Regions from separate parts of the Pseudoalteromonas sp. NC201 genome, predicted to be linked through region 2. Evidence: predicted binding sites of a transcription regulator. Region 2 holds the regulator's gene; the other holds the start of a gene.

Region 1 (8,175 bases), on a different replicon from region 2:
GGGTTCATTATCTTACGCTTTGCAAAACTGCGTTTTACGGTCATATAGTCAATGTCATCATCCTCGACGACCAGCACTGTAATATCATTATTTTGCATAAACTGAATACCTAATTTGGGTTAACTCTGGTATCTACTTTTGGCCACTTGATCACAAACTCAGTACCAACATTGCTATCCACAATGTCGACCGAGCCGCCATAGAAATTGAGCACTTTTTTAATGATTGCCAAACCCATACCACTACCTTCTTGTTGATCTCTAGGTTTAAGCGTTTGGAACATTTCAAATACTTTCTCCCTATACTCAGGTGGGATCCCCGGTCCATCGTCAATAAAATGTATTTCATACTCTTCTGGGCTTTCTTTAACGTGGATTATTAGTGAGCCATTTTCACAGTCGTGGTGTTTAAGCGAGTTGCTAATTAAATTGCGGGTAACTACTTCAAGTGCAGTTTTTGGTAAGGTGACAATTAAAGAAGTGCATTCCAATTTCAGCTTCGCCTCAATATCAATAGAGTCATATATCTCTTTTGTAAACTCGCTGAATTCAAACGTTTCGTTTTCGCTATGCTTTCGATTTACCCGAGAGTAAATCAGCAAGTCATGGAGCAATTTACTCATTCTTGATACACGTTGTTGAATTAAATCAAAATTCTCCTTAGCGCCTTCGGGTAACTCATCGCCGTAGTCTTCATCAATCCAAGTTACCAACTTGGAAATCGCATTGAGTGGCGCTTTTAAATCGTGAGAGGCAATATAAGCAAATTCGTCTAAGGCTTCATTGGAGCGCTTTAATTGAGCGACAAGATGCTCCCTTTCGGTCACGTCACTGGAAAGTCCTAAAATAAACGTCGCGCCATTGGCATCATAGAATCGCTTTTTGCGAGTAAATAATGTTCTTACGCCACCATCTGGGAAATTGATAATCTCCAAACACTCTGCATACCCTGTTTCCAAGGCTTTTTTATCATCTTTGATAAACTCTTCTACTTCTTCTGGTTGATAAGAGTCAAGTGTGGTGTAGCCAATAATTTTCTCTCTGGCTTCTTCTGGATACATGGAGCGAAAAGCACTGTTCGCTTTTACGATCCTAAGCTGATCATCTTTGATAAAGGCGTAGTCCGGAATATTGTCAAAAATTAAATCGGAAAGAGAATCATCACCAACAAATCTGTCTGCTTTCTCAAGTGGGGTTGAGTCTGTCATAGGAATTTACATTGGGAACAGGTAATAAGATCTATAGTAGGAAAGCGATATTATTCAAGATAAAAGTAATGGAAATGTTAAATAACAAGTGTGCTTCATCACAAAAATGTCTACACTATTATTCGTGCCAGATGCTTTATTTACAGTGCGATACTTACCTAATATTAATCCTGTTAATAGCAACATAAGTGCACTTTGACTTTTTAAACATAAAGACATAGCACACAATCTAAGCCTGAAACAGGAATAAAGGCAATAGCATGTTTGAAGATGTAGTAGAACTAAATAACTGTACCATAGTAGTCGTAGAAGATTCGCCACTCACTCAAAAGGTGCTATGCGCATGTTTAGAAGACATATGCAAAGTCGTCGCTTTTGAAAGTGCTGAGAAGGCCTTGGAATATGTAAAACTTGCATTGCCAGATTTAATCCTAATGGACTGGATGCTAGAAGGGATAACGGGTATAGAGGCTTGTACAGAGCTTCAAAAAGATCCAATAACCGCCCGAATTCCTGTCATATTTGTGACATCCAACATTAAAGAAAATCAGCAAGAAATGTGCTGGGATGCAGGTGCGGTCGATTTCATCAGTAAACCAATAGTAGCACGCACGCTGTTTAATCGCGTACTTACCCACCTAAAGTATAAAAAGCAAGCCGATCAACTTAGAGAGTATTCATACGTTGACGGGCTTACTGAAGCGTTTAATCGCAGATTATTTGATACTGACTTGGAGCGCCACTATCGCGGTGCAAAGCGCTCCATTAGCCCGCTTAGTGTCGTAATGTTGGATGTTGATTATTTTAAGCTCTATAACGACGAATATGGTCATTTGATGGGTGATGATGTCTTGAAGGTTTTTGTAAGCACCGCCAAAAATCATATTCGTCGACCTATGGATGCGCTGTACAGGTACGGCGGTGAAGAGTTTGCCATCTTACTGCCAAACACACCCTATTCTTTCGCCTTAGAGATCGCGCAAAGAGTGGTACAAACCTTCTTCGAAACCGCTATTGAACATAAACTTTCACCACTAAAAGCTGTATCGGTTAGTGCTGGTGTCGCTTCACTTAGTGAGGATAATATCAATCAAACTGTTGAAGAGTTAGTAGAAAGAGCAGATAACGCGCTATATGAAGCTAAAAAGAATGGTAAAAATCGAGTGTTTGGAGAGGCAAGCTAGCAGCTGTTATCACCATAGTAAGTGGTGACCGTTTCCATACGGATCAGCGCAACCTCTGAATTAGGAAAAGGGAGCTGCTTTAGTGTATTGCTATAAGATAAATAACTAAAAATGGAGCCAACTCATTCACCATATCGTGTAGAGCTAGCTATAAACTTAGATTTCTATTTAGAACAATTCTTGATATTATCGCAACTCGTTGGGGAGTAGCCTGCTTCCAATGCTCGGAAGAGTTCGTATCAACATAATTGGCCAAAATGCCATGGTGCGGACACCTCTCGGTTGGCGAGACCATCGATATATCCATGCCTGTGGTCGGGCGTGTGGATATGTCGTGGACTCAAATCGCCCGACCGGAGCAATGTAAATGAATTTCGTCACCCTGCTACTGTTAGCATACGCCATGTCTACCGATGCGTTTGCCGCGGCAATCGGTAAAGGCGCCAGCCTAAAATCACCTCGGCTTACCGAAGCCATAAAAATCGGCCTCATTTTTGGTGTTATTGAAGCCTGTACGCCGCTGATTGGCTGGTTAATAGGACAATCTGCAGCTGGCTATGTCGAGGCTTGGGATCACTGGATTGCCTTTATCTTACTGTTAGGACTTGGCGCTCATATGATTTATGAGAGCCTTAAGGGTAATGACGATGCGCCAGCACAGCACGCAAAGCAACCTTGGTTAAAAACCATTATCACAGCGTTTGGTACCAGTATTGATGCAATGGCTGTCGGTGTCAGTCTCGCATTTGTTGATGTGAATATATGGCTCGCCGCTTCGCTCATTGGCCTTGCCACCACCATGATGGTAACAATTGGTGTGATGATTGGGCATTCGGCTGGAAAGTTCCTTGGTAGTCGAGCTGAAACCTTTGGTGGGGTGATCTTAATCTGTGTGGGAACTTGGTTGCTATATAGCCATCTTTCGATTTAATCGCAAAAAGAGCGGTATATTTACCGCTCACTTGCTTATCCCTTTACGTTAGGGCTACTTGGCTTTTAAGCCTTTTTAATCGCTTTTTTCAGCTTTTTGATTTTTGCTTCATGCTTTTCAATCTTTGCTTTACGCGCTTTCAGCTCTTTTTTAAGCGCTTTGACATCGCTTTTCTTCGCCATAACTAATCTCCTTTGGTTGTTTTGCGAACACCTACTACCATAGCAAAGTGACTGACAATATCAAACTACACCTGCGCTACTGCGTTGCCTGCCATCTAATAGTGGTAATTTTGACCAAATACTATTTTGTACAACTAAATATTAGTAAATAAATAGAGTAAGTTGATATTAAAAAACACTAACCACTTGTTTTATAAATGATTTAATGTTGGCTTGGTTGTTGCTTCTATAAGCATAAATCAAGAGAACGGAACCAACCATATGTCTGTACCATTAAAAGATAGGCCTCTCGAATCCGTTAGGGAAGAGGTGATTGACCAGTTAATTCTAAATTACAGCCACGGTGAGCTTTCGGCTGATGCATTCGAGAGACGATTGGATAAAGCATACGACCTGAACGAACAAGAACAAATTGCAGCACTTAGTGCTGATTTACCGCTAAAGTCGGATGCAAGATATCACAGCGAAAAAGCCGCTCGTTTGGGTCCAAAATTTACCTCAAGCGTAGATGGTGCTGAGGCGATAAGCATTACCTCTATACTTAGTTCCAACCATCGCAGTGGCGAGTGGATCGTACCTAAAGAGATCCAACTAAAAAATTACCTTGGCAGCTTGGAACTAGATTTTACCAACGCAATTTTTAGTCACCCTGAAGTACATATTTATATAGATTGCATTTTAGGCAGTGATGAAATCTTCGTACCAGACACAGTCGATGTCGTCACCGATATTCGTAATATTATGGGTTCAGTAGAAAACACTAGAAATACGCTTGCATCTGCAGGGCAGGTGAAACAGCGTCCACGAATTTATGTTCACGGTAGAATGATTTTGGGTAGCATTGAAATTAGCGTAAAGCGCTCAATGAAAGCACAAATAAAGCAATTTGCCGATGGCCTTAAATCCCTATTTGGTGACGGCACAAAATCCAAAAGCTAAAGCTTAATAAAAAACCCCTTGGTTCAGGGGTTTTTTATTATCCAAATAGCAGAGTAAACTTTTTACTTCTCTACCGGAAAGCCTCTATCACGCATAAGCGCTTCAACTTCAGCGTCACGGCCTCTAAACTTGCGATACGCTTCTGCTGGATCCATTGAGTTGCGAACTGAGAATAGGTAATCCACTAAACGCTGTGCAACGTCTTTGTCGTAGAAGCCACCTGGCGCTTCTGCAAACGCTTCTGCTGCATCAGAAGTTAATACCTCAGCCCACAGGTAACCGTAGTAACCCGCTGAATAACCTTCACCTGAGAATACGTGACCAAAGTGAGTCGTACGATGACGCATCACGACCTCGTCCGGCATGCCTAGCGCACCTAACTGAGACTTTTCGAATGCAACAGGGTCGCCAATCTTGTCAGGATCTGTGGTATGGAAAAGCATATCCATAATAGCCGAACCAAGGTATTCAGTCGTCGCGAAACCTTGGTTAAAGGTTGCTGACTTCTTGATTTTCTCGATTAGCGCTTTAGGCATAGGTTTGCCTGTTTTATAGTGAACTAAGTAACGATTGATCACTTCGTCCGTTGCCAACCAACGCTCCAATAGCTGAGATTGGAACTCAGTGTAGTCGCGCACACCAGAGTTTGAACTTGGGTACTTCACGTTTGATGAAAGCGCATGCAGCGCGTGACCAAACTCGTGGAAATAGGTTTCTGCATCTGACCAAGAAATTAAGGTCGCTTCACCTTCTGGTGCTTTCACAAAGTTGGAGTTGTTTGAGCTAAGCACATTTGTTTTACCATCAAATGTTGTATGGCTACGATATGATATGGCCCACGCACCAGAGCGTTTACCTTTACGTGCGAACGGGTCTAAATACCAAAGGCCGATATTATCACCAGTGGTTTTGTCTGTTACTTCCCAAACACGAACGTCAGGGTGGAATACAGGCACCGAGCCCTTTGGCACTTCGGTGAATTCAAAGTTAAACAGACGGCCTGCTACATAAAACATCGCTTCACGCAAATTATCTAGCTGTAAATAGGCTTTAACTTCGTTTGAATCCAATTGATACTTAGCTTGGCGAACCTTCTCAGCGTAGAAACGGTAATCCCATGGCATGATTTTTATATCATTGCCTTCAAGCTTAGCAATAGATGTCATGTCTGTTACTTCTTCTTTCACGCGCGCAATTGCAGCAGGCCATACTTTTTTCATCAGCGCCATCGCGTTTTCAGGCTTTTTCGCCATGCGGTCTTCAAGACGCCACTGCGCGTAATTATCGTAGCCGAGTAAGTTAACGCGTTCATGTCTAAGCTTTAGGATGTCAGAGATAATCGCTTTATTGTCGTACTCGCCACCGTTGTTGCCACGGTTATAGTAGTTGTTCCATACTTTCTCGCGTAACTCACGCTCTGTTGAGTAGGTTAAAAATGGATCCATTGATGAACGAGAGTTGGTGATCGCGTACATGTCCGCCTTACCGCGCGCTTTTGCAGCAGCCGCTGCCGACGCAACAAACGACTCAGGCAAACCTGACAACTGGTCTTTAGTGAGATAGACTACATAGTTTTCTTCATCTGCAAGGACGTTGTTTGCAAATTTAGTATGTAGCTTTGATAGCTCCAGATTAATGTCCGCGTAACGCTTAGCGTCTTCACCTTTTAGCGTCGCTCCATTGCGGGCAAAGCCGTTATAACGCATCCAAGTAATACGCTGCTCTTCTGCCGTTAGCTTTTTATATTCAGCGCCTTCGTATACCGCTTTTACCCGTTCAAAAAGCGCTTGGTTTTGGGTGATTTTAGAGCTGAACTCTGAAAACTTAGGCACAACTCGCGATTGGATTTCTCTAAACTCTGGGCTTGAAATATTTGCACTCCAAAGGCCGTAGTAGGTAAAAACGCGATCTAAAGGAGCACCCGCTCTTTCTAGTGCAACAATGGTGTTCTCAAAAGTTGGCTTAGCTGGATTATTGGCTATTGCTTCAATTTCTTTCAAATTATCAGCCATACCAATTTCAAGCGCAGCTTCTAAATCTTCAAGCTTCATTTTGTCAAAATGAGGAACGCCTTGATAAGGACCTGAAAACTCCTGTAAAAGCACGTTATCATATTGCTTACTTTGCAGTGATTTTACTGGTTCTTGGCTTTGCTCTGCAGTGCCCGCACAACCCGCAAGGGCTAAACATACGGCTGCACTTAATAATGTGATGGAAGGTTTGAACATTTTGTTTCATCGCTTGTTGTTATCGTGGGTAAGATATTACGGATCGTCTCTAAAAGTGCAATCGCTTTGCGGGAGAAACAAGGTTCTCTGCGATGGAGCAGAAATGTTAGAGTTCATAGTAGCTTAAAGATACTAAAACTACAGTGAGTAGAGTTTTTTCATGGGTTGTTACAATTTACCTTGAAAATTTAACTAAAATCAGCCAAGTTAGTAAAAAACTGATCTGTGGGAAGAAATAATGGAAGTTGGTATTTTTATCTATGACGGTGCGGAGTGTTTAGATTTTTGCGGCCCGTTTGAGGTATTCAACACCGCAAAGCGATTTATCGAAACGCCGATTAACGTCAGCCTTGTCGCACCAAGTCATGTTCCTGTTACCTCACGTGGCGGCATGAGTGTAAACCCCCATTACAGTATCTATTCGCATCCAAAGTTTGATTTGCTCATCGTAGTCGGCGGACTTCATCACCAAATTTGCGGAGATCACAACGTACTTAATTGGCTTGCAGAAACAGCGAATCATACCTCTCAGTGCGCATCTGTTTGTACAGGTGTGTTTTTATATGCCGAAGCAGGCCTTATTGATGGCAAGCGAGTCACCACCCACTGGCAGGACATCGACGATTTGAGAGAACAATATCCCTCTTTAGAAGTCGTTGAGGACGTAAGGTTTGTAATGGATCAGAATTTTACTAGCTCAGCGGGTATTTCGGCAGGTATCGATATGAGTCTAGAACTAGTGAAAAAGCGCTTTGGGCAATCGGTAGCAAGAAAGACCGCAACCCAAATGGATTATGACTGGCCTAGAAGTTAATAATGATGAGTAAACCCACCATTATTAAACGAAGGCCTCGCTCACTCTAGCCATTGTTGATATCTGCGAACTCTAACTCACTCACGCGCTTTTTCGCAAATACGACGACTTTATCGTATTCACTTTGCGCCTGTTCCAAGTGTGATTTACACTGCCCTGCTTGGTGCTCACGCGCATAAGTCTCTATTTTATCGAGCAGATCAAAAAGTGTTTCTGCAGCTAAATCACCAGCTTGACCTTTAAGTGCATGGCTGTACCTTGCCGAAGCGTCGCAATTACTATTTTTGATACTCAATCTAAGCTGTTGCATTTGATTTTCAGAGTCATTCAAGAATAAGGTGTACACCTTTTTAAGTAATTCTTCATCTCCAGAGAGGCGCTCGAGCACGTCAGCTTCGTTTATCGGCATGCCCGTTTGCTCTTCTGCCACGCTTTCAAACGGGTGAATAAGCACAGAGTCATCATCCTTAGCATGCACACCTAGCACATCTAGCACGTCAAATAACTGTTCGACGACCACAGGCTTAGTCACAAACTCATCCATTCCTGCATTGAGACAACGTTCTTTTTCACCCGCAAGGGCGCTGGCAGTCATCGCAATAATGATCGCATCTTTATACTTATCGCCACCTTGACCTTGACGGATCGCTCTTGTGGCCTGATAACCATCCATTCCTGGCATATTACAGT
Region 2 (8,175 bases):
GGACAAAGCTTGTGTCGCACGTTCTCTATCTTGGCTATCCATCGCTCCGATAACGTCTTTGTAGACGGTATCAGGCAGGCTTCTTAGGACATCACCAAGGTCATCGTCGTCCATGTCTTCTGTAGCGGCGGCGATTAGCTCAGGTTCCATCTGGGCGATGATCCCAAGTCTTACGTCCTCTGACAGTTCCTCTAAGACATCCCCTTGGATATCTGGGTCAACAAGCTGCCACAGCATAGAGCGAATTTTATGAGGGGATGATTCTAAAAGCAGTGCAGTGTCACAAGGTGCTGTTTCTGCGAGCATACGCCTAACTTGAACAAACTGACCACTGTTTAAGGCGTTAGTTACCTTTTGGAGTTGTTCCAGTGTGTAGTCTTGTTCAAATACTTCAGGCATAGGCATCCTTTTTGATATTAATGGTGGTTAACGTGATTAAGTTAACCCTATTCATTTATTTTATCGCAGAAATCAATTTCTTAATTTGAATTTTATTCGTGTTGTTTCTGCTGGTGGGTTGCTATCGTTAATATACGTTAAAGGTGTACGCAACGATAAAGTAGGATTTTCCGGCAACTAGCTTTACTGCACGAAAGAAACCTAAATTGGTATTACAGTGTAACTCAGTTTATTAGGAACTACCAAGGTTTACGCTTAATTATGAGAGACTTATTAGACCACTTTGGTTACGGAGGAGGGGGAGATTAGCAGGGAGTAAATGAATCAGGCCTTATTGTTTTACTGACGATTACTCGGATTCATTAAACTTATTTTCTATCAGTCCGCCAATGGCGTCTAGTGCATACTGAGCATCAGGACCTTCACAAACCACTCGGACTTCTTTCCCTTGGCTGCTTTCAAGTAACAACAGCGCTAGTACGCTGTCAGCAGCAGCACTTTTGTCTCCTTGATATAAGGTCACTTCGGCATCAAATTGGGTTGCTAATTGCGCAAGAACCGTCGCTGCTCGAGCGTGCAGGCCGAGTTTGTTTTGGATTAAAAACGTATCTTCTAACATTTAACCCTCTTGCTCTCGGTGACGAATTTTGACGTTGGGATGGGTTTTAGCAAAACGTTCACCAATGGTTTGCGCTAAGTATACCGAGCGATGTTGCCCACCTGTACATCCTATTGCGATCGTTAGATAACTGCGATTGTTACGCTCTAAGTGTGGTAACCAAGTTTGTACGAAGGTTTGGATCTGCCAAGTAAACTTTTGCACGATGCTGTGACTCGACAAATAGTCTTTGACTGGTTGATCTAAGCCAGTTAGCGGCTTAAGCTCAGGCTCCCAATGTGGGTTGGGTAAAAAGCGCGCATCAAAAACGTAATCCGCTTGTTTTGGGATGCCGTGTTTAAAGCCGAAAGATTCAAAGGTAATAATGAGTTGTTTGTCTTTTTTACCTAAGATTTTTTCGCGGATATCTTCTGCAAGTTGATGAACGCTCAGGCCTGTAGTATCAATGAGAAAATCGGCGCGAGTGATCAGCACGTCTAACAATTCCCGTTCTTTCTTTATCGCAACATCTAATGGAAGATTATGCAGTGAAAGAGGGTGCAAACGGCGTGTTTCTGAGAAGCGCTTTATCAGGGTTTGATCGTCACTGTCTAAATAAAACAGGGTAGGTTTGGCAAAGCCTGGTAAGTATTCAAGAATGTCATTAAACTCGTCCTGTTCTTTAGGTAAGTTTCTAACATCAATACTGACTGCAATTTTATTATAATTGTCCGAAACACTGCGGACTAAAGACGGCAGCAAATTGACCGGAATGTTATCCACACAATAGTAGCCTAAGTCTTCCAATACTCGAAGCGCTACAGATTTACCAGAGCCTGAGCGGCCACTGATAATGATAAGCTCGAGTCCTTTTTCTTCATCACTCATCAAGTTCACCTTGGATCACTGCATATAACTCATCATCACTTTTTGCTTGCCTAAGCATTTTGCAAAAAGACTTGTCTTTGAGTGTATCAGCAATCGCCGCTAAGGTCTTCAGGTGCTGTTGATTATCACCTTCAGGTACGATGAACGCGACAAAAATATCGACAGGCTGCTTATCTATGGCTTCAAACTGGATCCCTTGCTCGCTGACAAGCACCATTGCAAGGATTTTATCCAAACCTTCAAGTCGACCATGGGGAATGGCAATGCCTTTACCGATCCCTGTGCTGCCTAATTTCTCTCGCGCCATTAAGGCGTCCAAGATAGCATGCTGACTGGTATTTGGAATTTGGCTATGAGCCAGTTCGCTGATGTATTCTAAAATACGTTTTTTGCTATTAAAAAGGACCGCAGCTTTACTGCAGTCCTTGTTCACTAATTCACTTAATTTCATCTTAGTGTCGAGTGAGCTTCTCTTTGTGTTTAATAACTTGACGATCTAGCTTGTCGATAAGGCCATCAATTGCGGCATACATATCTTGATGCTCTGTTGATGCAAATAGCTCGCCGCCGTTTACGTGTAATGTTGCTTCTGCTTTTTGTACTAGTTTCTCGACATCAAGGATCACATGCACATTATTGATATGATCAAAGTGCCTTTCTAGCTTCGCAAACTTGTTGGTGACATAGTCTCTTAATGAGTCAGTAATTTCTACATGGCGACCAGTTAGATTTAGTTGCATAAGCATTTTTCCTTCTTGGGTTTTACGTCTTATATCAAGCTTTTACGCTGATTTGACGGTGGAATGGCTAGGGATTCACGATATTTTGCAATCGTACGTCTCGCTACCTTAATTCCTTGCTCAGCTAAGATATCTGCAATTTTGCTGTCACTCAATGGCTTCGCGGTATTCTCTGCAGCTATCAGCTTTTTGATAAGTGCTCTAATTGCTGTAGAAGAGCACTCACCTCCATTTTCCGTACTTACATGGCTAGAGAAGAAATACTTCAGCTCAAATATTCCCCGAGGTGTATGCATGTATTTTTGTGTTGTCACACGGGAAATTGTGGACTCATGCATCTCAACCATTTCAGCAACATCATTTAGCACCATAGGGCGCATTGCTTCGGGGCCATGTTCAAAGAATGCCTGTTGTTGTTGCACAATGCAATTGGTAACTTTTAATAAAGTATCATTTCGGCTTTCTAAGCTTTTAATAAACCACTTTGCTTCTTGTAAATGTGAGCGAATAAACTGACTATCCGTACTGGATTTCGCCGTTCTAGACATCGCAGCGTAATGGTCATTTACTCTTATTTTAGGCATAGCATCAGGATTTAGCTCTACGACCCAACGACCTTTTACTTTTTTCACCGATACGTCAGGGATCACATATTCAGGCTCTTCATGAATAATGCTTGCCGCAGGCTTTGGGTTAAGGCTATGTATTAACGTCATGACCTCTTTGAGATCGGCTTCTTTAAGGCGCGTTTTCTTAGCCAAAGTTCGATAGTCACGGCTGGCAAGCAAGTCGATATGCTCTGTCAGGATCATTTTTGTTTCGGCAATCCATGGGGTATCTGGGGCGAATTGGTTTAGCTGAATGCATAAGCATTCTTGTAAACTACGCGCTGCGATACCGACAGGGTCAAAAAGCTGAATGCGTTTGAGTACGGCTTCGACTTCATCTAGCTCAATAGGCTCTTCGCTATTCTCGTCATTAATGCTTTCTAAAATGTCTTCGCAAGACAGTGTTAGAATGCCTGACAGGTCGACCGCTTCAATAATCGCAATCGCAATAGCTCTATCTGTTGGACTAAATGGTGTCAGTTCGAGTTGCCACATGAGATAATCGTGGAGAGATTCAGAGGTTTCCCCTTGATAAACATTATCGTCATCGGGAAGTGGACCTGAGCTTGCAGCAGGCGCTGCACTCATATACTCGTCCCAAGTGACATCCATGGCAAGGTCATCGCTCACAGTGTCTTTGCTCATGGCGGTATCTGAGTCTATCTCATAGTCACTAACCTGCGTTTCATCGGCTGAATCTTGATTGTCGTCAGCACGGCTCTTTTCTTGGCTGTGTTGGTCAGCGTTTTCGCCGTCAGTATTATCACCTTCTTCCACTTCCAACAATGGATTGCTGTCTAATGCTTCTTGTATTTCTTGTTGCAGATCCAATGTACTAAGCTGCAGCAAGCGAATGGCTTGTTGCAGTTGCGGAGTCATTGTAAGTTGCTGCCCCATGCGCAGCTGTAATGATTGCCTCATGTATCTCTAACAATCCTTTTTAACAGTTATTAATACTACGTCTTAACTATAGCTTGAATTGTTCGCCTAGGTAGACATCTCTTACGGTTTGATCTGCCAAAACATGTTCTGGCGTGCCTGCAGCGATTAACTCACCATGTGAAACGATGTAGGCCTTTTCACATACGTCCAGTGTTTCTCTAACGTTATGATCGGTGATAAGCACACCGATACCACGGTTTTTTAGGTGCTCTATGATTGTCTTTATATCTAACACCGAAATAGGATCAACACCAGCAAAAGGTTCATCTAACAGGATAAACTTAGGGTTTGCGGCTAAAGCACGAGCAATTTCGACTCGTCTTCTTTCGCCTCCCGACAATGCCATGCCCTGTGAGTCGCGAATGTGTTGAATATTAAACTCATCCAGTAACTCGTTTAGTTCAGCTTCTCTTTCAACTTTAGATAAGTCTTTTCGAGTTTCTAAAATCGCCATCAAATTTTGATAGACCGTGAGTTTTCTAAAGATTGAAGACTCTTGCGGTAGATAGCCAATACCAAGTCGTGCACGGCTGTGCATCGGTAACAAAGTGATATCTTCGTCATCAATCTGAATATAGCCTTTGTCGCTTGGTACTAACCCTACAATCATGTAGAACGTAGTGGTTTTACCTGCACCATTTGGTCCTAATAAGCCTACAATACTGCCAGCCTGAACACTTAAACCAACATTTTTGACGACCTGACGACCTTTATAACTCTTTGCTAGACCAGTTGCTTTGAGCTCGCTCATTAATTGTTACCTTCTTCCTGCGCTTTTTTCTCTTTAGCGTCTTTTTTGTCATCAACAGGAACAAGGATGGTTCTTACTCGAGAGTCTTCTTGGTCTGAGCGCTCAGCGCTGATCAATTGCTTTTCAATGTCATAGGTGATGACTTGAGCATTGATTTTTTGCCCAGTTTGATTGATTTCAGCATCACCAGAAATCACTAGGGTTCCCTTCGCTACGTCGTAACGGATTTCATTTGCTTTGGCTTCTAGTAAGTTGCCATCGGGTTGACGTTCGCTAAAAGTGGCAGGGCTGCCAGTTGCCACAAGCAGTTGCTTGTTAATGCCGAGCTCCGCGCGGCGGTGGACCTCTAGGCGATCGGCATTTATCTTTCTGTTGCCATGAATAATAACAACATTCTGTTCAAAAATACCGATGTTGCTTTGCAGTTGAGCTTGCTGACGGCCAGCATCAATAATGACTTCATTTTGTTCTGCAGCAATTGCTAGAGTAGAACTTGCAAGCAAGCCGATGAAAACTAGTTTGTTAATGATTTTACTGGTCATAATAAATTGTCTTTGTGTGGTTGATGAGTTCGATCACTTGCTTTTGTAGATCCGCATGCAGTCCTTTACCTGTGATCCTAAGACTAGGACCGTTGATAACGACAGGGTGTTCCGACTTCATCAATTTTTGCTTAATTTCAACTCTTACATTATCGGCATTGATATCCGTGATCATGGCGTTAGGCGTTAAATTCTTTGCCAACACATTGCCCTCTAATATCAAGGTGTTGTTTTCGTATAGGGTTGCTTCTAATGCGCTTATTTGCCAATTCTGTTCACCGTTATATAAGGTGAAAATGGGCTTTTCAAAGTGACTAAAGCCAAGATCTTGATACAACTCCATCTTATCAGCAGTTACCTGATAGTTTAATAAGCCATTTTCACTATAGGTCGTTTGCTGAAGCGTGGTTGCAACATAATCGGGTTTAGCTAACGGTTCATCTTCTTTTGCTGGATCCGCCTCTGATGGATTAAACATGGGCGACCACATCCATACCATTAAAGAAGCGAAAACAATGAGTAAGATGACACGTAATACGGTCATGTACTTGATCCTTTGGAAGTCAATAAGTGATTTTGGCTGAGCATTAGAAGATCAGTTAGTTCTCTCACGGCACCAAAGCCACCTGGCATCAAGGTCGTGTAATGGGCGATATGTTTAACAAGAGGATGTGCATCATTGACGGCAACGGCAAAACCAACTCGTTCCATTACGGGTAGATCTGGGCCATCATCACCAATATATGCAATTTCGTCATCATTAAGGTTGAGCTTAGTCTTCAGTTCATCATATGCCACTAACTTGTTTTCTTGACCTTGGTAAATATAAGTTACATTTAAACTAGTCATGCGTTGCTGAACTATTTGTGAATGTCTACCTGTGATAACGGCGACTTCGATACCACTATCAATCAAGGCCTTAATACCAAACCCGTCTTTGGTATTAAATGCTTTCAGTTCTTCACCATTGTTACCAAGGTATATACGGCCATCTGAGAATACGCCATCAATATCGCAAATTAATAATTTGATTTGTTTTGCTTTTTCCCAAGCTTCAGTTGAAATCGTCTGATATAAATCTTCAAATTGCATTACAGCACCCCCGCTCTAAGTAAATCTTGCGTATTCAAGGCGCCAACCGGAATGTTGTTTTCGTTCACCACAATCAAGCCGTTAATCCGTTTGGTTTCCATAATATTGAGTACCTCAGCTGCGAGCATATCGGCGCGTGCCGTCGTACTTTTAGCCGTCATTACTTGCGTGATTGGGGTGGTGTGAATATCGACCTTTTGTTCGATAATACGGCGCAAGTCGCCATCGGTAAAAATCCCTTGTAATTGCGAGCTTTCATCTACGATTGCCGTCATACCTAAACTTTTTGCGGACATTTCAAATAAAGCTTCTTTGACTGTGCAGTGACTATTGACCATAGGGATTGCATCCCCTTGATGCATGACATCAGCAACGGTTAGTAGTAGACGTCTTCCCAAACTACCACCAGGGTGGGAAAGTGCAAAATCATCAGCCGTAAAGCCTCTGGCTTCAAGTAGCGCAACCGCGAGCGCATCACCCATCACTAGCGTAGCTGTGGTGCTGGCCGTGGGTGCAAGTCCTAGTGGGCAGGCTTCTTTTGATACTTTAACACAAAGGTGAACCGTCGCATTACGAGCCATTGTAGAGCTTGGGTTGCCTGTCATGGAAATAACGGGGGCCCCTAAGCGCTTAATTACAGGTAGGATTGAGATCACCTCTTGGGTTTCCCCTGAGTTGGAGATCATCAGTACCACATCATCTTTGGTGATCATACCTAAGTCGCCGTGACTTGCTTCACCTGGATGAACAAAAAATGCGGGGCTGCCAGTACTTGCGAGTGTCGCTGCGATTTTGTTACCGATGTGGCCGGACTTACCCATGCCAATCACGATGATGCGACCTTGACAGCCAAACATAATTTCACAGGCTTTTACAAATTGCTGATCAACAAACTGTTGCACTTCTTCTATTGCTGCAAGTTCGGTAGCAAAAACTTGATTTGCAGAATCAATAAATGGGTTCGTTGTCACAAGGCTTCCTCAAATGATGTAGTAAATATAACCGACGAAGCTTGCGACAAGTATGCCACCTTCCAAGCGGTTGATGCGGCGCTGACCTGTTAAGCTGAGGCTCATTAGGATAAGCAGCAGTGTCGCGCCAAGCATAATAAATATATCACGTGACGCAATATTGGCGTCGAGGACGGATGGGTTAATGATCCCAGCAATGGATAGCACGGCCAATATATTAAAGATGTTCGAACCAATAATATTGCCAAGCGCTAGATCGTCCTCCTTCTTTAGTACACCAGCAACACAAGCAGCAAGCTCGGGTAAACTAGTACCAACGGCGATAATGGTTAATCCTATTAGCAGGTCACTCATGCCAAAATATTTGGCGATATCAACCGCAGCGCCAACGAGATAGTCCGCGCTAATAGGCAGTAAAATCATACCCACGATTAACCAGAAAACAGCTTTTTGAGTTGGAATATTATTTGGCACTTCTTCACAGGCTTCACTGACAAATGGGTCATCATTATCTCCACCACCACGCTTGGTGATAATGATAAGTGCAAGAAGAAAAGCGGCGAAACCGACTAATAACAAAACACCTTCTACGAAACTAAAGTGGTTATCACTAACGATATACCAAGCTGCCAATGAAACGACGA

Evidence for each region. The regulator sigma-54, encoded in region 2, starts transcription at its own class of promoters, with help from an activator protein. The targets are predictions, from matches to a motif close to GTTGGCACGNNNNTNGNNT.
Region 1: the regulator sigma-54 is predicted to act here: its motif matches at 2,673-2,691, upstream of PNC201_RS20205 (manganese efflux pump MntP).

Annotation. Positions count from the first base shown of each region.
Region 1 covers NZ_CP022523.1:516,072-524,246, reverse strand. Annotated here, with positions in the region: gene PNC201_RS20220 (response regulator) at 1-98, opposite strand, end outside; gene PNC201_RS20215 (sensor histidine kinase) at 110-1,207, opposite strand; gene PNC201_RS20210 (GGDEF domain-containing response regulator) at 1,468-2,391, shown strand; yybP-ykoY riboswitch at 2,581-2,751, shown strand; gene PNC201_RS20205 (manganese efflux pump MntP) at 2,759-3,322, shown strand; gene PNC201_RS20200 (LiaF domain-containing protein) at 3,766-4,443, shown strand; gene PNC201_RS20195 (M3 family metallopeptidase) at 4,506-6,671, opposite strand; gene PNC201_RS20190 (DJ-1/PfpI family protein) at 6,910-7,485, shown strand; gene PNC201_RS20185 (ATP-binding protein) at 7,532-8,175, opposite strand, start outside.
Region 2 covers NZ_CP022522.1:418,298-426,472, forward strand. Annotated here, with positions in the region: gene mgtE (magnesium transporter) at 1-399, opposite strand, end outside; gene PNC201_RS01760 (HPr family phosphocarrier protein) at 749-1,018, opposite strand; gene rapZ (RNase adapter RapZ) at 1,019-1,885, opposite strand; gene ptsN (PTS IIA-like nitrogen regulatory protein PtsN) at 1,878-2,336, opposite strand; gene hpf (ribosome hibernation promoting factor) at 2,338-2,625, opposite strand; gene PNC201_RS01780 (RNA polymerase factor sigma-54) at 2,655-4,154, opposite strand; gene lptB (LPS export ABC transporter ATP-binding protein) at 4,201-4,926, opposite strand; gene lptA (lipopolysaccharide transport periplasmic protein LptA) at 4,926-5,468, opposite strand; gene lptC (LPS export ABC transporter periplasmic protein LptC) at 5,458-6,012, opposite strand; gene kdsC (3-deoxy-manno-octulosonate-8-phosphatase KdsC) at 6,009-6,560, opposite strand; gene PNC201_RS01805 (KpsF/GutQ family sugar-phosphate isomerase) at 6,560-7,531, opposite strand; gene PNC201_RS01810 (calcium/sodium antiporter) at 7,541-8,175, opposite strand, start outside.